DNA from 3 places in the Fictibacillus sp. NPDC058756 genome. Region 3 is predicted to be linked to each of the others. Evidence: riboswitches for the same ligand, from Rfam matches in the RefSeq annotation. Region 3 holds a riboswitch; each other region holds the start of a gene.
The links. Region 3 has a riboswitch for S-adenosylmethionine ahead of ACFW35_RS19750 (methionine ABC transporter ATP-binding protein). Riboswitches for the same ligand answer to the same signal wherever they lie in the genome.
Positions count from the first base shown of each region.

Region 1: it holds a riboswitch for S-adenosylmethionine, as region 3 does, so the genes downstream of both, ACFW35_RS03985 (methionine ABC transporter ATP-binding protein) here and ACFW35_RS19750 (methionine ABC transporter ATP-binding protein) in region 3, are expected to answer to the same signal.
Region 2: it holds a riboswitch for S-adenosylmethionine, as region 3 does, so the genes downstream of both, ACFW35_RS08800 (bifunctional homocysteine S-methyltransferase/methylenetetrahydrofolate reductase) here and ACFW35_RS19750 (methionine ABC transporter ATP-binding protein) in region 3, are expected to answer to the same signal.

Region 1 covers NZ_JBHYPU010000001.1:816,845-822,438, reverse strand. Annotated here, with positions in the region: gene ACFW35_RS04000 (hypothetical protein) at 83-205, opposite strand; gene ACFW35_RS03995 (MetQ/NlpA family ABC transporter substrate-binding protein) at 269-1,087, opposite strand; gene ACFW35_RS03990 (methionine ABC transporter permease) at 1,113-1,781, opposite strand; gene ACFW35_RS03985 (methionine ABC transporter ATP-binding protein) at 1,774-2,799, opposite strand; SAM riboswitch class I at 3,050-3,174, opposite strand; gene ACFW35_RS03980 (hypothetical protein) at 3,253-3,597, opposite strand; gene ACFW35_RS03975 (anti-sigma-I factor RsgI family protein) at 3,725-4,816, opposite strand; gene sigI (RNA polymerase sigma-I factor) at 4,906-5,594, opposite strand, start outside.
Region 2 covers NZ_JBHYPU010000001.1:1,738,741-1,744,334, reverse strand. Annotated here, with positions in the region: gene metH (methionine synthase) at 1-1,024, opposite strand, end outside; gene ACFW35_RS08800 (bifunctional homocysteine S-methyltransferase/methylenetetrahydrofolate reductase) at 1,017-2,867, opposite strand; SAM riboswitch class I at 2,929-3,042, opposite strand; gene ACFW35_RS08795 (precorrin-2 dehydrogenase/sirohydrochlorin ferrochelatase family protein) at 3,058-3,681, opposite strand; gene ACFW35_RS08790 (sirohydrochlorin chelatase) at 3,697-4,449, opposite strand; gene cobA (uroporphyrinogen-III C-methyltransferase) at 4,450-5,235, opposite strand; gene ACFW35_RS08780 (DUF3906 family protein) at 5,248-5,469, opposite strand; gene ACFW35_RS08775 (nitrite/sulfite reductase) at 5,484-5,594, opposite strand, start outside.
Region 3 covers NZ_JBHYPU010000007.1:7,609-13,202, reverse strand. Annotated here, with positions in the region: gene pdxS (pyridoxal 5'-phosphate synthase lyase subunit PdxS) at 1-233, shown strand, start outside; gene pdxT (pyridoxal 5'-phosphate synthase glutaminase subunit PdxT) at 238-822, shown strand; T-box leader at 860-1,077, shown strand; gene serS (serine--tRNA ligase) at 1,149-2,423, shown strand; tRNA gene ACFW35_RS19755 (tRNA-Ser) at 2,701-2,793, shown strand; SAM riboswitch class I at 3,007-3,114, shown strand; gene ACFW35_RS19750 (methionine ABC transporter ATP-binding protein) at 3,182-4,195, shown strand; gene ACFW35_RS19745 (methionine ABC transporter permease) at 4,188-4,850, shown strand; gene ACFW35_RS19740 (MetQ/NlpA family ABC transporter substrate-binding protein) at 4,866-5,594, shown strand, end outside.

The sequences.
Region 1 (5,594 bases), on a different contig from region 3:
GTCGTTACACTCCTGTCACTTTTTAGTAAACAGGATTAGTATGGGTTATTTTTGTGGGCGATATGTAAGGAGAAAGGATTCTTTAAAGAAATACAACATCATATAAAAAGTCTGCATAATTACATAAAAAATGACTATCATCACAAAATGACTTACTATCACATAAAAATACGTTCTCATCACATATTTTTTCAATTCCATCCATTTATTGTCCACCTTAAATTAAACATAAAGGGTGCCTCATCAAGTGGAGACACCCTTCATTCATTTATTCAGTTACAGGCACTACTGCACCTTCGTATTTCTTTTCAATGAAATCTTGAATTTCTTTTGAACGCAATACTTCAACTAGAGCTTTAACAGATTTCTTATCTTTATCTCCTTCTCGTACAGTAATAATGTTTACGAATGGAGAATCTGAGCCTTCAATTGCAATAGCGTCTTTTTGAGGATTAAGACCTGCATCAATCGCATAGTTAGTGTTGATCAGTACTGCATCGCCTTCACCGTTTTTATATGCTTTTGGAAGCATTCCTGCATCAACATCTGCTTTGAACTTTAGTTTCTTTGGATTTTCTACAATATCTTTAACTTGCGCTTCAGTACCAGCGCCTTCTTTAACTTTGATTAGACCTTCTTTTTCTAAAAGACCAAGCATACGCCCGTGGTCAGCTACAGAGTTGGACATGATAATCGTAGCACCTTGTGGCAATTCATCTAGAGACTTGTATTTTTTAGAATAAACACCGATCGGCTCAATGTGAATGCCGCCTGCATTTTCAAATTTATAACCGTGGTCTTTCATTTGTGATTCTAAATAAGGAACATGCTGAAAGTAGTTTGCTCCGATTTCTTTTTCATCCAAAGATTTATTTGGAAGTACATAATCTTGGAACGTTTTGATCTCAAGCTCTACACCTTTTTCTTTTAGAAGTGGTTTTGCTTCTTCAAGAATTTCAGCATGAGGTACGTTTGATGCCCCGACGATCAGCTTTTCGTCGCTGATGCCCCCTTCTGTTTTATTGCCGCAAGCTGCAAGTGCTGCAGCAACTACAGCAAGTAAAATAATTGAAAATACTTTTTTCATGTGATTTCCTCCTTGTTGTTTGAGCTTATCTTTTATCTAAAGCTGTTGTGAATCGATCCCCTATCCATTGAATAACAAATACGATGACCAAGATCAGAACAGTTGAAACTAAAGTTACATCTGCATTATCCCGCTGGTAACCTTCCATATACGCGAGGTTACCAAGACCTCCTGCTCCAACTACACCGGCCATTGCTGTGTAGCTTACAAGAGCAATCGCAGTAACGGTAATACCAGAAACAAGTGCTGGAGTGCTTTCAGGAATAAGTACTTTGAAAATAATTTGAGTGTTTGTGGCACCCATTGATTTCGCTGCTTCGATTACTCCTTTATTAATTTCTCGCAAAGCAATCTCAACCATACGCGCATAAAATGGAGCTGCTCCAACAATCAATGCCGGCAATGCTGCTTCTGCCCCAAGCATTGTTCCTACAATAAAGCGCGTAAATGGAATCAGCAAAATAATTAATATAATAAACGGAATAGACCGGAACACGTTCACAATAATAGCAATGATACTGTTTAAGACTTTGTTTTCCCAAAGATTTCCTGGGGCAGTTAAATATAATGCAAGCCCCAAAGCTAGACCTAAAACGAATGTTACAAGAACCGATATGGCTGACATATATAACGTTTCTTTTGTTGCTTCTAAAACAACATCCCATTGAACGTTGGGGAACCAAGTACTAAGCATTATGAATCACCTCAACTTCTACCTGAACACTATTTAAAAATTCCATAGCGTTAGAAAGTGCCGCTTCAGAACCTTTTATTTGGATAAACAACGTACCGTATGGACCATTTTGCGTCTGAGTAATTTTACCTTGCAGGATATTAACATCCACTTCAAAATTCCGGATCAGCTCTGTAATTAAAGGCTGACCAGCACGGCCTCCTACAAAAGTAAGCTGAACAATTCTGCCTTCAGGAAACTCCTCTATAAATTGCTTAATGGTATCCACTGTTTCTTCTGGTTCTGTAACTTGTTTTACAAAATCCTTTGTAATGGATTCTTTAGGATTTTTAAAGACGTTCAGCACATCGCCTTCTTCTACAACTTTTCCTCTTTCCATTACCGCAACACGGTGACAGATTTTTCGTATAACATGCATTTCATGAGTGATCAACACAATCGTTAAACCTAACTTCTGGTTAATTTCTACTAGAAGATCTAAAATACTGTCGGTTGTTTTTGGATCAAGTGCTGAAGTGGCTTCATCACATAATAAAACTTTCGGTTCATTGGCAAGTGCTCTCGCAATACCGACCCGCTGTTTTTGGCCCCCGCTTAGCTGTGAAGGGTATGAACCGCCTCTGCCTTCTAGTCCGACAAGATCAATCAGCTCGTCCACACGCTGCTTGATTTTCTCTTTCGGAAACCCAGCGATTTCTAGCGGGAAAGCAATGTTCTCTCTAACGGTTCTTGACCATAAAAGGTTGAAGTGCTGGAAGATCATACTTATTTCCTGTCTAGCTTCTCTTAGTTTTTTTGAAGAGAGCTCAGACATATTTTTCCCGCCGATTGTAACCGTACCGCTTGTTGGTCTTTCCAACATGTTGAGAATCCGGATAAGAGTACTTTTCCCTGCTCCACTGTATCCAATAATGCCGTAAATTTCACCTTGTTTTATGTTTAAATCTACCGCATCTACAGCCTTTACTTCACCATCTTTGGTTTGAAAGACTTTACGGACTGAATGTAAATTAATCAATAGAACTAACCTCATTTCCATCTGTAATACTTTAAATTGCAATTAGAAGCTGTTGATTTCCGCTCCAGGATGCGGTGAGCCTCCTTTGCGCTTTGCGCCGTGAGGAGTCTCACCTGTCCCGCTAATACCGCTGGAGTCTCGCACCTTGCGCTCCAATCAACAAACCAATGATGCAACTTCATAATTCAAATAAAAAAATGCCCTCTGCTTCAATATGAGCAGAAAGGCATATAATATTCTATGCACGTTCTCCTCATCTCCCAAGACATTTGAATGCCTTGCAGGAATTGGCACCTTTCTAGTCAGTATGGATTACATACAGCTAGCGGTTGCCGGGTTTCATAGGGCCAGTCCCTCCACCTCTCGTGATAAGTTAAAGCGTTTCGTTATTAAGTTAAAGCGATGCATTTTTTGAATTACTGTGATGAATAATATCACCACTGTCGATTCGTGTCAAACATTTTTAACACTTTTAATCAAGACGCCTGCAGATATTTGTTCCCAATGGGAGCTTAAGTAGAATATGGCTTCCCATTTCAGCCGCTGTCTTAACGTCCCGTGAAACTCGATCATCTCTTGGCGAAGGAGTGTTGTAAGCTTCATTTTCCCATCTAGCATCATAGATAGATACTTTGGATTTCCTCTGAAAACAACGATACGATTACGTTCTCCTTCTCTGTAATCAATCCTCAATGTAGTTTCATCATTGAGACTAAATCTAGGTTTAACCGGAATGTTATACAATGGCAAGTATGGACTTTTTCCAATCTGTCTTTCAAAAAAGGTGACATCCAGCATATAAAATCCCCCCCGAATTGGTTGTTATTTCACCTTTTCGAGAGGAACGGAGTGTTTACCTTTATAAAGCGTTCGACAGTCAGTGAAAATCGTTTTTGTAATTACGACAGTATTAACATATTTAGTGCTAATGTTTGTTACGATATTTGTCGTGATCTTGTTTATTGCGATCCTGCTGATTTTTCTTATGATGATTATTAGCGTTTTTGTTTTGGTGTTCATTATTCTTTTGCTTATTGCTGTTAAACACACGATTTTGATGCTTATTATCGCTATTATTTAACTTTTTCTCTTTAGGCTTCACCAATTTTTCTTGTTTCTTGTTATGGTAATTATGGTGATTGTGATGATTTTCTCTGTGCTTTTTAACTTCTTTTGGTTGGCTATCTGCTTTTTTAGGCACTGCTATCTTTAAGTCATTCTTTTGTTCATTGTCGTCTGTTTTAATTTTCATCGGATGCGGTAAGCTTTTTATGTCACTAGAGGATAAAGTATTCACTTTTAGCTCTTGAAAATTAACCTCTTTTATCTTTTCTTCTTTTAAAGTCTTGTCGTTTATGTATGCAGTTTGAAATGCTTTGTATTTTCCTGAAGACACTCCAAGCTGTTTTGCTTTTTCACGAGTGTCATGATTAGACTCTGAAACAGTGATGCGGACAGGGTATTTTACAACAGTCTTTTTAACAATTGAATTTACTGCTTGATCTAGAGCTGATTCAGTCTTATCATTGCCTTCTTCACTGGAAATTGTTGTGATGAGCATAGAATGGTCTGATTCCATATACCCTTCTTCCTCATAAGCCTTAATAAGCTGATCAGCAAAGTCCTCAAACGAAAATTGATTTTCAACGTTCAGATTATATTTATTTATGATTTCTTTTGCTTCGTCATTAAATGCATCTATTTGTATAACCTGCATTTCCTCATCTACGCCTACTTCTAAGCTTGGATTGATATCAAAGCTTACATAAGCCGCTGCTGCTGACTGGCTTCCAGTTGGGATCAATTCTGATAAAAGAACAACGGCAAGTATTGCTGCTACAGATGGCAGCACAAAAAGACTTCTTTTCTTTTCCGAAAAATAAGAAGCCTGATACTCTCTGCCCACTGATGGATTTTTGCCTGCTGGTACTCTTACCGTTACAAATGTTCCATCTTTCATAAGCAAAGTAGCTTTTCTGTTGTTAACCTCTATTACAATGCCGCTGCCGCTTTTCAATTGTATCCCTCCCGCAAGTTGCAGGATCAGTAGTAATTACAGGCAAGAGGAAGTGATCCCCCTTACCATGTAATCAAATATACCTCACCTTAAGGCTGAATGTATGATTTCAGCGCTTGGAAATCGCCTAAATATATTAATGATACCGCTATTATATACTTTCGATTTCTCTCTATGGTTTTACGACTACAGGAGACCATATTTAATAAATCTTTTATCGGCAATTGCTTTTTTTCCTTTAAAAATGCGGCAAGTTCTTCATTTTCTGATAAAAGACGAGCAATTTCTTTGGCATTTTCACGTGCATCCACGTGTTTTGGACAATGTTTGCTTAAAACTTTAAAGTTTAGTCCAAATGTTTTTAAAAGCTTTTGATACTCTTCTATTTCATAAACACGGTTTTCTACTTGAATCTGATCTTCAAAATGATCCATAGCTGCTTTTTGTTCAGCATAGCTTTCTTCTAAACGGCCTTCTTCATCTTCTTCATCCGGCTGAAGAAAAATCAATCTGTTTTGACGAACTTCTTTACGGATATAGTCAATGACACGGCGTCTGATTACCATATCTGCGAACGATAAAAAACGGCTGCCTTGTCCTTCTTGATATTGATCGATCGCTTCATTAAAGGCAAAAAGACCTACACTAAACTCATCCATTGTTCGATCTATATATTGACTGCACACTTTTGATGTAACTTTTTTAATGAATGGCTGGTAATCACCAATTAGTTCATTTCTTAATTTTTCATCGTTTCTTTCCTGGATCGTTAACACTT
Region 2 (5,594 bases), on a different contig from region 3:
GCTCACCGACCATGATCGGCCGTAAAGTTGGGTCATCATAAATGAAAGGTTCAATTCCTGAGACCATATGGGTTTCATTCGTTTGAATCGATCGTGGTGAATAGTTCTTCATTACTTGTGCTAATGCTTCTATATGTTTAGGCGTTGTTCCGCAGCAGCCTCCAACAATATTAAGCCAGCCTTTTTCTGCGAATCCCAATAATTTAGCTGCTAACGTTTCAGGAGTCTCATGATAATTTCCTTCTTCATCCGGCAGCCCTGCATTCGGGTAGCAGCTGACTGCAGTTGTTGATAAATTAGAAAGCGAGCGAATATGGTCTTGCATGAATTCAGGTCCAGTCGCACAGTTTAAGCCAACTGCTAACGGATTCATGTGTTTTAATGAAATATAGAACGCTTCAATCGATTGACCAGCTAATGTTGTTCCCATCGGTTCAATGGTTCCTGATACCATGAGGGGAACTCGTTTTCCTGTTTGCTCAATCGCTTGTTCGATTCCTAAAAAACCCGCTTTTACATTAAGCATATCCTGGCTTGTTTCTAAAAGGAGCAGATCTGCACCGCCGTCGATCAGTCCTCTTGCTTGCTCTGCGTAAGCTTCCCTTAACGCATCAAATGTCGTACCGCCAGTAACGCTTAATGTTTTCGTAGTTGGCCCCATTGAACCGGCAACAAAACGCGGCCATTTTTCGGAAGATACTGCATCAGCTGCTCTTCTCGCAATTTCCGCACCTAACCTATTAATCTCATAAGCTCGTACGCCAAGATCATACTCGTCTAAAACAAGATTAGTTCCCCCAAAGGTATTCGTTTCAATGATATCTGCGCCAGCTTGCAGATACGTTATATGAATGGATTCAATAACTTCTGGTGCTGTAACATTTAAATATTCATTACACCCGTCAAATTCCTCGCTGCCAAAATCTTCTGCTGTGAGCTTTGCTTCTTGAAGCATCGTCCCCATTGCGCCATCCATAATTAATATTCTCTTTTTCAGCTGATCTTCTATTGATGTCTTAGGCATTCTGCCACCTCCTTGCTAAAAGGGATGGATGATTCGTTCGTGCATATTCGGCTAATTCAACAGTTAGTTCGTAACGCATAAATGGAGTGATGAGATAAATGCCATTAAAAAGATCCATAGCTGTATCCAAAAGTGATTTTGCTATATTTAAACCTTCAACAATTGATTGTTTAGGGTTTTCTTTATATTTCCCCATTTGTTCACGTACAGAGTCAGATAATTTTATTCCTGGCACTTCATGATGAAGAAATTCAGCATTTTGTGAACTTGTTAATGGCATTATTCCTATATAGATCGGTTTATCAATGTGTTTGGTGGCTTCATATGTTTCAATTAGCTTTTCCTCTGAAAACACAGGCTGACTAATAAAATAGTCCGCACCATATTCAATCTTCTTTTCTAAACGTTTCACAGCTTTATCAATTAACCTGATGTTTGGATTAAAAGCTGCTCCTACACTAAAGGAAGTTTTTTCTCCAAGTTCTTTTCCTGATAACGATAATCCTTGATTAAACTGCTTAATGAGTTTGATCAGTTCGAATGAAGTAACATCATATACAGATGATGCACCAGGAAAATCACCGACACTTGCTGGATCTCCAGTTACAGCTAATATTTCACGGATTCCGTGTGTATGAAGCCCCATTAAGTGTGATTGAAGTCCGATTAAGTTTCGGTCGCGGCACGTAATATGAACGAGCGGCCGAATGTTTAATTCTGACTGAACAATCGATCCTAATGCAGAATTGCATATACGTGGTGACGCAAGAGAATTATCAGCCATTGTAAGAGCATCGATTCCCGCTTCTTTTAAAGCCTTCGCACCCTCCATAAATCGAGACGTATCAAGTTTGCGAGGCGGGTCCAATTCAACAATGATGGATTGTTTCTTCTTTACTTCTTCACAAAGCGGAACATATTTAGACTTTGATGCTGACTGAATTACAATATCTCTTTTTCTTTGTTTTACTTCTTTCTCTTTCACAGGCTGCAGGTTTTTAAGCTCGGTTGAGAAAGCACGTATGTGTTCAGGTGTTGTACCACAGCAGCCTCCAATAACACTGACACCTTGCTGTCTGAACAAATGAGCACATTCTTTAAAATAATCAGCATCACTCTCATATTGGAACTTCCCATCTGAATAGGAAGGCAGTGAGGCATTCGGAAACGCAGACAAAAATGCTTGTTTAGGAATCGGTACTTCCTCCAGTGTCTTCAGCATGTGATAAGGACCTAACCGGCAGTTTAATCCCACTACATTTGCACCGATTTCCTCTAGACGCAACAGAGCTTCTGAAATTGGAGTTCGGTCTTGCAGAAAGCCTATTTCCTGAAGGGAAACTTGAGCAATGATTGGAAGAGACGTTTCTTTTCTAGCAATCTCTAATACGGTTTCGAGTTCTTGCAGATCGTAATACGTTTCCAGCTGTATACCGTCTACGTTTTCCATGAGTAAACAATAGAGCTGTTCACGAAAACTGCGTTTAATTTCATCAAGCGAAATACTGTTTGGTTTAATGCCGCGGATTCCACCTATGGTTCCTACGACATATTCGTTTTTGGCAGCTCTTCTCGCAATTTGAACAGCTGCCTTGTTGATTTCTTTTACTTGATCTTGGAGGCCATACCGTTCTAGCTTTGAATAGTTGGCTGCATACGTATTTGTTTGAATGATATCAGCGCCGGCATTCAGATAAGCCCGGTGAATATTATAGATTTGTTCCGGTTGCGAAAGATTTAATTCTTCGTAACAAAAGTCCGAGCCGTACGAATACAGAAGCGTACCCATAGCACCATCGCCGATCAGTATCTTGTTTTGTTTTAAATCCGTTACTAAGCTCATGTAAGCCTCCTTAAATAAAATAAAAAGCCTTCTATAAAGAAGACTTTTTCAGCGTTTGGTCTTCTTATCTTTACAAGTCCATATGTGGACTCGCAGGAATTAGCACCTTTTCAGCTTTACGCTGCTGGTTGCTGAGGTTTCATAGGGCCGCTCCCTCAACCTCTCTTGATAAGGGTATTATTCGTTTTGGTTACTTTACTAGGTTACGAACTTTTTCGTTCGTTAATGTCTTTTTATATCCGTAACGTTTGTTCACATCATGTAAAAAAACGGGATCTGTGAGTTCCGCCATTAAAGCTTTCCTTTTTATTTTCGGAAATTCATTCTTAATGATGTTTCTACATTCAAATAAAAACTCCAAGTAAGATTCATAGTCTTTACTGTACTTTTGCTGAAGTTCTTTTTTTATTGAGATGGACAAGCTGGGACTAGCCCCAGAGGTTGAAACTGAGAGTACAAGCTTTCCTCTTTTCACAACGCTTGGAATGATAAAATTGCCTAATTTCGGCTGGTCAGCTACATTAATCAGCTGGCTCTCATTCACATTAATAGCAATCTCAGCATTCACTTCGTTTGAATTAGTCGCTGCGACGATAAGAAAGGCTTTCTCGAAATCTTTACTCTTAACCTCTCTAGAAATCCAAGTGAGACTTTTTTGTTCATGTAATTCCTGAATCTCTTTAACTGCATCAATACTAATGACAGTTATTATTGCTTTTTCTTTCAGTAGATCTCTTATTTTCCGGTAAGCTACAGGACCGCCTCCTGCTACAACAACTTTTTTACCGCATAGGTCTACGTGTATAGGGTACATAATATACCTCACTTTTTAAAATATTGCAAATTCTTTTGTTCGAAGTGTCTCTTTTATCCGAGTCAGTAATACTTCTTTTAAAATGGGGTGATAGCCTAGCGTCTCGCACAGGATCACTTCTTTTTGTGAATGTTCCAGATATCGTTTTGTCGTAATCTTCATTCCATTTATTAATAGACCTGAAAACAATAGATAAGGAACAACAATTACTTGATCGTATGAATCTTGGCTGTTCCATAGTACTTCTTCAAAGCTTGGAGCTGAACCGGTTAGAAAACAAGCTTGAATACTTGGTATGCCATAATGTTGTTGAAGGTTAGATGCGATTTTCTCTAAATCTAGCTTTACATCTGGATCTGTACTTCCTCTTCCAACCAATAAAATGTGTGAGTTCTTACTTAAACTAGCAACCCGTTTCGTAATCCTTTCCCACAACAGGTGGGAAATGGCATCATGTACGCCGAATTCGCGGCCAAATATGACTTCAGTTTCAGGATACTGACTCTGTAAAAATTTAAGTTCTTTTGGTATGTCTATCTTTACATGGTTAGCCGACAATAAAAACACAGGTACAACAGAGATGCTCGTCGCTCCTTTTTGTATACATGCATTAAATCCTTGTGAAATGGAAGGTTCAGCTAGCTCTAAAAAGCAAATCTCTTTTATTGGAACATCAACTGAAGCCATGCATTGCTTTACGAATTCTTCTGCTTCATTACGGCCTTTTTGCAGTCTTGTGCCATGACAGATAAAAAGTAACGCTTTCATCTAAAGTGCTCCGCTAATAGCAGTCATCTCAACTGGTTCTTCATTAAGCTGTTCAAACCACTTAAGTTCCTCTCGGAGTCGCACCACTTCTCCAACAACGATCATACTTGGATTTTCGATTCTTTCACGAATCACAATATCTTCAATGGTTTCTAATGTACCCGTTACGGTTCTCTGATTTTCTAATGATCCCCATTCAACAAGAGCAACCGGAGTATCTTTGCTTTTACCGTGTTTTGTCAGCTTTTCACAGATATAGGGAAGGTTACCTACACCCATGTAGATCGCTAAAGTATCAATCCCTTTTGCTAAACAGTCCCATTTCAACTCTTCTTCTTCACCCTTTTTCCTGTGACCAGTAACAATCGCGTAACTTGAAGCGATGTTCCGATGTGTAACCGGTATACCTGCGTATGCAGGAGCTGCAATTCCTGAAGTGATACCTGGTACTACTTCAAATTCTATACGGCTTTTTGAAAGTGTTTCTGCTTCCTCTCCGCCTCTACCGAAGACGAATGGGTCGCCGCCTTTAAGACGGGTTACTGTTTTGCCTTTTTGAGCGTGCTTTACTAAAAAGCTATTGATTGTTTCTTGTTTCATGGAATGGTAGTTTGGCAGTTTGCCGCAATAGATAAGATCGCACTCTGGTTTTGCATGAGCTAAAAGTTCCTTATTCACCAATCGGTCATACAAAATCACGTCTGCTTTCTGTATGCACCGCAAGCCTTTTACAGTAATTAACCCTGGATCGCCAGGGCCGGCTCCGACAAGATAAACTTTTCCCATCATCATCACTCCTTAAGGATTTAGTATGGTTTCCCTTTCATATAGTACAAACCCATTACCGCTCCGGATTTTTTTCTTTTCGTAGAGTGAAATCTCCTCAACATTTGGCTGTTTCAAAAAATACTTTTCAAGTTCAACATCTACTAGCTGAAACGCCTGTTCATCTGTTGAAGCGGCTATTACAACAGGAATAACTTCTGATTTTAAGCTCACTTCAAACCGGTATAAATACATAGGAAGACCTCCTTTTACGAAACTTTTTCTTCTAATTGCTCTGAGATTTGATCTAGCTTTATTTGAAGAGGTTCAAGACCCACCCTGTTGATATAATCGAAAAAAGTTTCTAGAGGAAGCTTCGT
Region 3 (5,594 bases):
CAGCTGATGCAGCACTCATGATGCAGCTTGGTGCAGACGGCGTATTCGTAGGATCTGGAATCTTCAAATCTGAGAACCCAGAAAAGTTTGCTCGTGCAATCGTTGAAGCAACTACACACTATCAAGATTACAAATTAATCGCTGAACTTTCAAAAGGTCTTGGTACTCCTATGAAAGGCATCGAAATCTCTACACTGGCTCAAGGTGAACGCATGCAGGAGCGAGGCTGGTAATTACATGCTGAAAATCGGAGTTCTTGCTTTACAAGGAGCAGTACAGGAGCATGTTAAAGCCATAAAAGCTTCTGGAGCTCAAGCTATAGCGGTAAAACGTGTAGAAGAGCTTGAGGATCTTGATGGCTTGGTAATGCCAGGCGGTGAAAGTACAGCGATGAGACGATTGATCGATAAATATCTATTCCTTGAACCGTTAAAGGAATTTGCAAAAAACAAGCCTATATTTGGTACTTGTGCAGGATTAATTTTGATGGCAAAAAGAATTCAGGGTCAGGACACAGCTCATCTGGAGCTGATCGACATGACAGTTGAACGCAACGCGTTTGGCCGCCAAGTTGACAGCTTTGAAGCTGATCTTATGATTCACGGAGTCGGTGAAGATTTTACAGGCGTATTCATACGAGCACCGTTCATCGTTGAAGTAGGTCCTGAAGTTGAAATACTTTCAAAGCATAACGACCGAATCGTTGCAGCCAAACAAGGTCATTTCTTATGTGCAGCTTTCCATCCGGAATTGACGGACGACCACCGTTTACATCAGTATTTTGTAAAAATGGTGCAATCCAACAAAGAAGTAGTTGCATAAAATAGAAAAATGCTGTACATTACTATAAAATCATCATAAAAAATCAATGACAGGAACTAGTAGCAAAAATGACTTTGTTTAGAGAGTCGGTGGCTGGTGAAAACCGATCAAAGTGTTTTGTGAATCCATCCTCGAGTGAAGAGCCGAAGGTAAGTAAGCTTTTCCGGTAAAGAACCGTTATACTTAAATGAGCCGGCAGTAGGCATAGTTCTATTGCAATCAGGGTGGCAACGCGGGTTAACTCTCGTCCCTGTTTCTAATGTGATCATTAGGAGCAGGGGCGGGAGTTTTTTGATTTTTTATAACGAATAAAGGAGGAAATAAGTATGTTGGATTTAAAATTTGTCCGTGCTAATTTTGAAGAAGTGAAACAAAAACTGTCTGCAAGAGGGGAAGACCTTTCTGGTTTGGATCAGTTTGAAGCACTCGATCAGCGCCGCCGTGAATTAATCGGTGAAACGGAGGCTTTAAAGTCTAAGCGTAATGAGGTATCTAAACAGGTAGCAGAATTCAAGCGTGAGAAAAAAGACGCTGACCAACTTATTACTGAGATGCGTGAAGTAGGAGATAAAATTAAGACGATTGATGATGAACTTCGCCAAGTAGAAGAAGATCTTCACGGAATTATGCTGACGCTGCCTAACATACCGCATGAAAGTGTCCCTGTTGGAGAAACAGAAGATGATAACGTACCGATTCGCCACTGGGGGGATGTACCAGAGTTTTCTTTTGAAGCAAAAGCACACTGGGATATCGCAACTGACTTGAACATTGTTGATTTTGAACGAGGAGCAAAGGTAACAGGAAGCCGTTTCGCATTTTATAAAGGTCTTGGGGCACGTTTAGAGCGTGCACTGATCAACTTTATGATGGACCTTCATGAAGACGAACACGGGTATACAGAGGTTCTGCCTCCATACATGGTTAATCGTCAAAGTATGACAGGAACTGGGCAGCTTCCTAAGTTTGAAGAAGACGCATTTAAGATTCGTGAAGAGGATTATTTCCTGATTCCAACATCAGAAGTACCTGTAACAAATATGCACCGTGAAGAAATTCTAACAGCTGATGAGCTTCCAATTACGTATGCAGCATACAGCGCGTGCTTCCGTTCTGAAGCGGGGTCTGCAGGACGTGACACTCGTGGTTTAATACGTCAGCATCAGTTTAATAAGGTAGAGCTAGTACGCTTTGTTAAGCCTGAAGATTCTTACGATGAGCTTGAAAAGCTAACAGGTCATGCTGAAAAAGTACTGCAGTTTCTAAACCTTCCATACCGTGTACTAAGCATGTGTACGGCTGATCTCGGATTTACAGCTGCTAAAAAGTACGATATCGAAGTATACCTTCCAAGCTACGGTGAATACCGCGAGATCTCTTCTTGCTCTAACTTTGAAGATTTTCAAGCGCGCCGTGCTCAAATTCGTTTCCGCAGAGAAGCGAAAGGCAAGCCAGAATTGGTTCATACGCTAAACGGATCTGGATTAGCGATCGGACGAACAGTAGCAGCAATTTTAGAGAACTACCAGCAAGAAGATGGAACGGTTATCATTCCGGAAGTACTTCGTCCATACATGGGCAATAAAGAAGTAATCAAGTAAACCAAAAGGGGCTGTCCCAAAAGTAAGTAAACTTACTTTTGGCAGCCCAAATTTTTTATTTTACAAATAAAAAATAAATAATGTCCCCAATTCCAGCTATCATTTCGAGGATTTTCGGCGATAAGGCTCACCTTACCCCTCGTGGAAAGCGATCACCTGGAGTGGAAATCAACCTCTTGTAATAGCGATAAAGTTGCGAAAAAAGATTTTATTTTTTTATAAAATTACGTTGACACTATATTTACTCACATGTTATTATAGTTCTTGTCAGTCACGCGGAGGTATACCCAAGTCCGGCTGAAGGGATCGGTCTTGAAAACCGACAGGGGTTTAACGACCCGCGGGGGTTCGAATCCCTCTACCTCCTCCATATACATATTCAACCTCATCTGAGCTTATCAGATGAGGTTTTTTGTTGTTTCTAGTCATTGATCAGCGGCGAATCTCTTAGTTCACTGTAAAAAAATTTTTCCTTATCCTATATGACATGTAAGCGCTAACACTTTAAAGTAGTAAAAAATGTTATTGACAGAACTTTTCGACAGGTAGTAATATGTCAATTATAACTTAATCAAATAATCAACACTTATTAAGAGAGACTGAGGGATCAGGCCCAATGACGTCCGGCAACCTCCATTATGGAACGGTGCTACTTCCTGCAGAATGATTCATTCATTCTGGAAGATAAGTCGATGTATGTCTATTCGCCCTCTTCCATTGAATGAAGAGGGCTTTTTATATTGAAGGAGGACAGAAATATGATTGAAGTGCGTGATGTAACGAAAATATATTCCGCTAAAGGAAAAGACATTGTTGGGGTCAAGAATGTTTCACTCACGATAGAAAAGGGTGAGATATTCGGAATTGTTGGCTACAGCGGTGCTGGCAAAAGCTCTCTCCTCCGTTGCTTAAATTTATTAGAGAAGCCAACATCAGGCGAAATTTTAATCGACGGTGTCTCCATTACGAAATTATCTAAAAAAGAACTTCGGGAAGAACGGCTAAAAATAGGAATGATCTTTCAGCATTTTTATCTTATTAGTGCAAAAACCGTATATGAAAATATCGCATTTGCGTTAAAAGCTGCGGGAAAAAAGAAAGATGAAATTAATCATAAGACTCTTGAACTATTACAGATGGTGGGGTTAGAAAATCAAAAGAATCAGTATCCGGCTCAGCTGAGCGGCGGACAAAAGCAGCGGGTCGGAATTGCACGGGCACTTGCCAACGATCCAAAAGTTTTGCTTTGTGATGAAGCTACTTCTGCACTCGATCCAAATACAACAAAAGCTATTCTTTCGCTTCTGCAATCCATCAATAAAAAGCTTGGCATCACAATTGTCCTTATCACACATGAGATGGAAGTCGTAAAAGAGATCTGTCACAGGATGTCAGTGATGCAGGATGGAGAAATCATCGAGACAGGTGATGTTTATAACTTATTTGCACATCCGGAGAAAGAGTTAACGAAAACGTTTATTAGCAGTGTTATACAGATGAACCTTCCTGAACCGCTCTTAAAGGGACGTAAAGGAGTGGTGATTAAGATTCATTTTAAAGGCGCGATAGCAGAAGAAGCAGTCGTTTCTGAACTCTTCCAAAACTTTAAGGTAAAAGGAAATATTCTTCACGGAAAGATTGAATACATCCAGGAGACGCCGCTCGGGATTTTCATTATGGAACTGATAGGTGAAGAGGCGGAAGTTAAGCGTGCCATCGCTTACATTAAAGACCGAATCGACAATTTAGAGGTGGTGAAACAAGTTGCTTGATTCTTTGTACAGCATCCTGCCAGATTTGAATAAAGCATTTTTTGAAACGTTATACATGGTCGCGATATCTTTAGGTGTTTCTCTGATAGTAGGCCTTCCATTAGGAGTAGCCCTGTTTGTTACAGACAAAGGTTTAATGTTTGAAAACGTCTGGATTAAACAAATTGCAGGTATTTTAGTAAATCTGATCCGATCAGTACCTTTTATCATTCTTCTCGTAGCTCTGCTGCCTTTAACTCAGCTGATTACGGGTACGACGATCGGTCCAACTGCAGCGTCAGTATCACTGTCTGTAGCCGCTATTCCATTCTTCGCACGTTTAGTCGAAACCTCATTAAGGGAGATCGATAAAGGTGTGATTGAAGCGGCAGTTGCCGTAGGAGCAACGCCATGGATGATCATCCGAGAAGTGCTGCTTCCTGAAGCGAAACCTGGGATCGTTCAAGCGATTACTGTCACAGCAATAAGCTTATTAGGCTACTCTGCAATGGCAGGTATTGTAGGGGGCGGAGGAATCGGTGACTTTGCGATTCGATTCGGCTATTACAGATACGACAACACAATCATGTTTACAACGGTTGTTCTGCTGATTGTCATTGTGCAGCTTTTGCAGGTCATTGGTGACGGAGTAGCTCGAGCGGTAAATAAAAGATAAAAAAGGGGATTCAATATGAAAAAAATAATACTTACACTATTCACTGCTATTGCTGTACTGGCTTTAGCTGCTTGCTCTTCCACATCAGGGGCATCAAAAGATAAGGAAGTTACCCTTGGAGCAACTGCTGGTCCTTACACAGATATGGTAAACAAAGCGATTAAACCCTCTTTAGAGAAAAAAGGCTATAAAGTAAAGGTTGTTGAATTCAGCGATTATATCCAGCCAAACTTAGCGCTTTCTAAAGGTGACCTCGATGCAAACCTTTTTCAGCATAAAGTGTATATGGAAAACTTCGCAAAAGAAAAGAATCTTAAGCTTTCTGAAGTCATAATTGTTCCTACAGCCCCAATGGGACTGTATTCTAATAAGTTTAAATCGATAGAAGAGATAAAAGAAGGAAGCACGCTTGCGATTCCTAATGATCCTGTGAACTTAGCACGAACGTTAATCATGCTTGAAGATGCTGGACTTATTACGATAAAAGAAAACATCAATCAGCTGACCGCGTCCGAAAAAGATATTAAAGACAATCCGAAAAACTTAAACTTTAAACCGTTAGAGGGAGCCCAGCTTCCGCGTGCCGTACAAAGTGCGGATGTTGCTGCAGTACCAGGAAACTTCGCGCTCGCTGCAAAAATGGATCTCCTGGACGCGCTTCAGCTTGAAAATATGCCTGATACGTATCGAAATCGTGTAGTCGTTAATACGAAAGATCTTGAATCGGCATTTGCAAAAGATATA